One region of the Paraburkholderia denitrificans genome, then DNA from elsewhere that is predicted to be linked to it. Evidence: predicted binding sites of a transcription regulator. Region 1 holds the regulator's gene; the other holds the start of a gene.

Region 1 (2,452 bases):
TGAGTGTCGGATTCAGCGCTCAACTCGTCTGGTGCGTTCGCCGCGGCAGGCGCGTGCGCCGGATTACCATCGCTTGCGGCCGGCGGCTGCTCGCCGGGTGGCATTCCGTTGAGCAGCGCGGCGACGCCGTCGGGCGTCGCATACGCATCCACGAGTGACCCGATCAGCGCGGTGCCGATCGCGGTGCCAATCGCGCTGCCCAACAGCTGCATTGGATTGCTGCCGTGCTGCTCCTCCAGGTGCCGCGTCAGCATGTCGCCAGCCTGTTCCTTGAGGCTTACGCGCAACGCCGGATAGTCGACGTACTCGTTCAGCGTTGCCGCATCGCGCGCATCGGCTGCGGCCTTGAGCCGGTGCAGCACCAGATACGGCGAGGCGTAGCTGTAGCCTACTGTGGCCGCGACGAGCACCAGGGCTACCACGATGGCGACGGGTTTGATCCAGCGTTTGTTCGACAGGGATTGGGTCATGGTTGCGTTGGGATGTTTAGGATCATTTAATGAACACCGTGTGTGGACAAGGTGAATGAAAAAAAGATCCCGGACTCTCCCGTTGCCTTTACCGTTTTTCCCTTACTTAGCGAGCGCCGCGGGCAGATCCGCGTGCTGTTCGGCGATGCAGCGGTCGATCATCCGGCACACCGCATCGACCGTACCCACCATGATGAGCCGGGAAGGCCCGTGGTACACGCGCACGGGCGCCCGGCGTCCGGGCTCGGTGTGGTTCAGCCCGCTGTTGAGCGAAACGCGCGCAAATGCGGGTTGCGCGGACGGTAACGGCGGCAGTTCGACTAGGCCCGGGGCCAACCCAACCGCGGACCCAACTGTGGACCCCGGTTCGGTGTCGCTCAGGCTGTCGAAGAGAGAGCCGGATTGCGCGGCTCCCGACATGCGCGTGTTCTTCGCCGCGCAGCTGGCGAGGCCGCGCAGATGCCGCAGACGGCCGAATTGACGAAAGGGCAGCAAACGGGCAAGGCGTTCCATAACTCCCTCCAGACAGCGTTTAGACGATCAGAATTCGGTGGGGCGAATCAGGCCGACAGCGATGCCTTCGAGCGCGAACTCCACACTGCCGGCCTCGACGAAGATGTTGTCATAGTCGGGGTTCTCGGCGATCAGTTCGAGCCCGTTGGGCCGGCGCTTCAGGCGTTTCACCGTGACGTCGTCGCCAAGGCGCGCGACGACGATCTGGCCGTCCTTCGCTTCGCTCTTCTTCTGCACGGCGAGCAGGTCGCCGTCCAGGATGCCCGCGTCGCGCATCGACAGGCCGCGCACCTTGAGCAGGTAGTCGGGCTTGCTGGAGAAGAGCGCCGGGTCGCACGCGTAGTGCTGCGCGATGTGCTCCTGCGCGAGGATCGGACTGCCCGCTGCGACGCGGCCGACGAGCGGCAGCGAGAGCTGCATGATGCTCGGGTGCGGCAGCGTGAACTGGCGCGGGAGGTCGTCCGGGCCGGGCAGGAGACGGATGCCGCGCGACGCGCCTGCGGCCAGTTCGATCACGCCCTTGCGTGCGAGCGCGCGCAGATGCTCCTCGGCGGAATTGGCGGAACTGAAGCCGAGTTCGGCCGCGATCTCGGCGCGCGTGGGCGGATAGCCGGTGCGCTCGATCGCGCGCCGGATCAGATCGAAAACCTGCTGCTGTCGTGCGGTGAGTTTGGTCATGGCGGCACTGTATGAATAGACAGGTGACTGTATTTTTATACAGTATCGGATCCTTTTCAAGTGTTACTTGAAGTTCTCCGTTCGGCGGGCGTTTTCGCGGCATTTGCGCGCTACCTTGCCCACTATCTTGCCCACTGCCGGGCGGATGGAATGACGGTGCGACCGTGCTCGCGTGGCAGAGGCGAGGGGGCTTACCACTTTTGAGCATTAAAAAATGAAGAAACATTATTTTTAATGATTTAAGCCGGTCGTTAGACTGCCCTTCATCGTGAGCTGCAGGCACGCAAGACCCACGCGAAGACAACACGGAGAAAAGTGGATGGGCATTCTGGACAACGGAAAAACGGGCTGGATCAAGCGACTGGCGGCGCGGTTGATCGTTGGCGTGGCGCCGATCCTCGGCATCGCGGCGCTCGTTGGCATGGCCGCGCACACGCCCGCCGCGCATGCGGATACGTCGTTGCTGAACGTTTCCTACGATCCGACGCGCGAGTTGTACCAGCAGGTCAACGAGGCTTTTGCGAAGCAGTGGAAGGCGAAGACCGGCGAGACGCTCACGATCAGGCAGTCGCACGGCGGCTCGGGTGCGCAGGCGCGCTCGGTGCTGGACGGCCTGCAGGCCGATGTCGTGACGCTCGCGCTCGCCTGGGACATCGACGCGCTCGCGAAGAAGGGCGTCGTGCACGCCGACTGGCAAAAGCGTCTGCCCGACAACGCCGCGCCGTACACCTCGACCATCGTGTTTCTCGTGCGCAAGGGCAATCCGAAGCACATCAAGGACTGGGACGACC
Region 2 (2,452 bases), on a different contig from region 1:
CCAACACGCGGACGCACGCGCTAGAACAGATCGAGCTGCGGCTTCTCGCGCGCAGACTTCGCGCCGACGAATGCCGACATGTCGAGGATGCCGTGTTGCCGCTCGTTCAGCCCGAGGCGCTTCACGGCCTGGCGAAAGCGCTGCTTGAGCAGATCGGACCAGAGCCCGGTGCCCTTCATGCGTTGCGAGAACGACGCGTCGTAGTCCTTGCCGCCGCGCATGTCGCGCACGCGGTTCATCACACGCCCGGCGCGCTGCGGAAAATGCGCGGCGAGCCATTGCTGGAACAGCGGCGCGACTTCCCACGGCAGACGCAGCACGATGTAGCTCGCGCTCGTCGCACCCGCCTCGGCACAGGCTTCGAGCACCCGTTCCATATCGGGCTCGGTGACGAACGGAATCACCGGCGCGATGCTCACGCCGACCGGAATCCCCGCCTCGGCCAAAGTACGGATCGTGCGCAGACGCCGCGCGGGCGCTGCGGCACGTGGCTCCAGCGTGCGGGCGATCCCGGCGTCGAGCGTCGTGATCGTGATCGCCGCCATGAATTGCCGCCGCTGCGCCATCGGCACGAGCAGGTCGAGATCGCGCTCGATCAGCGACGACTTCGTGATCGCCGCGAACGGATGCTGCCGTTCGGCCAGCACCTCGATCACGCCGCGCGTGATGCGCAAGTCGCGCTCGACGGGCTGCCACGCGTCGGTGTTGACGCCGAGCGCGATGGGTTCGGGTTCGTAGGACGGCTTCGATAGCTCGCGCACGAGCAGTTCGCGCGCGTTGACCTTCGCGTAGATGCGGCTTTCGAAGTCGAGCCCCGGCGACAGCCCCAGATAGCTGTGCGTGGGCCGGGCAAAGCAGTAGATGCAGCCGTGCTCGCAGCCGCGATAGGGATTGAGCGACACGTTGAACGGCAGATCCGGCGACTGGTTGCGCGTGAGGATGGTTTTCGCCCGCTCCTCGAAGACCTGCGTAAAGAGCGCTGGCGCGCCGTCATGCGGGTCGTCCGAAGACGGCTGCCAGCCGTCGTCGAACACCTCGCGCCGATCCGCTTCGTAGCGCCCCTGGAGGTTCGAGACCGCGCCGCGCCCTTTCCTCGGCGCGGGCGGCGCGACGGGTTGCCATGCGTCGGGATCGTCGTGGCGATCGTGGTCGGGGTTATTCACGGGGAAAATTCGAAACAAAAAAAAGCGGCCATGTACTGTATAAATATACAGTACATGGCCGCTTTGTCGAGCCCGAAAAAGAGGCGCCTTTCCCGTCCCGAAACCCGATGCGCCGGAGCCGCCGGAGCGCCTTTACTCGGGGACGGCGATCATCAACGTCTCCTTGATCTCTTCCATCACGACGTAGCTCTTCGACTGCACGGCGCCGGGCAACTGCAACAGGATGTCGCCGAGCAGCTTCCGGTAGTCGGCCATTTCGCCGATGCGCGCCTTGATCAGATAGTCGAAGTCGCCCGAGACCAGATGGCATTCGAGCACCTCGGGGATCTGCTGCACCTCGCGGCGGAATTTCTCGAACATGTTGCCGCTTTTATGGTCGAGCGTGATCTCGACGAACACCAGCAGCGCCGCGCCCAGCACCGCCGGATTCACGCGCGCGTAGTAGCCCGTGATGACGCCATCGCGCTCCATGCGCTTGACCCGTTCGATGCAGGGCGTCACCGAGAGTCCGACCTGCTCGGCGAGGTCCTTCATGGCCATGCGGCCGTCCTCCTGGAGCAGCTTGAGGATGCGGTGATCGAGCCGGTCGAGCGCGCGGACCGGTTGGCGCTGCGTTCTCATGTTTTTTTCCTGAATATCTCAAAAATACAATAACAAAATCTAGACATCAAACAATAACATAGCTGTTATTACTAGCCACACCACTCAAACCGTATTTTTCCCCTGTTTGCCGCATCCTGCGGGCCTCCAGGGCGGTCACTGACCTACCCGGGCGCACAGTCGGCGTGGCATCAACAATCGAATCGGAGCAGCTATGCGAGTTGTCGTCTTGGGCAGTGGTGTGGTCGGTGTGACCAGTGCATGGTATCTCGCGCGCGCGGGCCACGAGGTCACCGTCATCGACCGCGAAGAGGGCGCCGCACTCGACACCAGCTTCGCCAACGCGGGCCAGATCTCGCCGGGCTATGCCGCGCCGTGGGCCGCGCCGGGCATTCCGCTCAAGGCGGTCAAGTGGATGTTCCAGGAGCATGCGCCGCTCGCCATTCGCCTCGACGGCACGAAGTTTCAGCTTCAGTGGATGTGGCAGATGCTGATGAACTGCTCGGCCGAGCGCTATGCGCTCAACAAGGGCCGCATGGTTCGTCTCGCCGAATACAGCCGCGACTGCCTGCAGGCGCTGCGCGCCGATACCGGCATCCAGTACGAAGGCCGCACGGGCGGCACGCTCCAGGTGTTTCGCACGCAGCAGCAATTCGACGGCGCGGCGAAGGACATCGCCGTGCTCAAGG

What was found. Region 1 encodes LexA, which represses DNA repair genes until DNA is damaged. Its sites were predicted from a motif close to ACTGTATNNNNATACAGT; they were not measured.
Region 2: the regulator LexA is predicted to act here: its motif matches at 1,198-1,215, upstream of ACFPTO_RS06810 (PA0069 family radical SAM protein).

The regions. Positions count from the first base shown of each region.
Region 1 is NZ_JBHSMP010000007.1:395,359-397,810, reverse strand. Features, by position in the region: gene ACFPTO_RS05160 (DUF2939 domain-containing protein) at 1-470, opposite strand, end outside; gene ACFPTO_RS05155 (hypothetical protein) at 573-983, opposite strand; gene lexA (transcriptional repressor LexA) at 1,011-1,661, opposite strand; gene ACFPTO_RS05145 (sulfate ABC transporter substrate-binding protein) at 1,981-2,452, shown strand, end outside.
Region 2 is NZ_JBHSMP010000009.1:195,008-197,459, reverse strand. Features, by position in the region: gene ACFPTO_RS06810 (PA0069 family radical SAM protein) at 21-1,163, opposite strand; gene ACFPTO_RS06805 (Lrp/AsnC ligand binding domain-containing protein) at 1,296-1,784, opposite strand; gene ACFPTO_RS06800 (D-amino acid dehydrogenase) at 1,978-2,452, shown strand, end outside.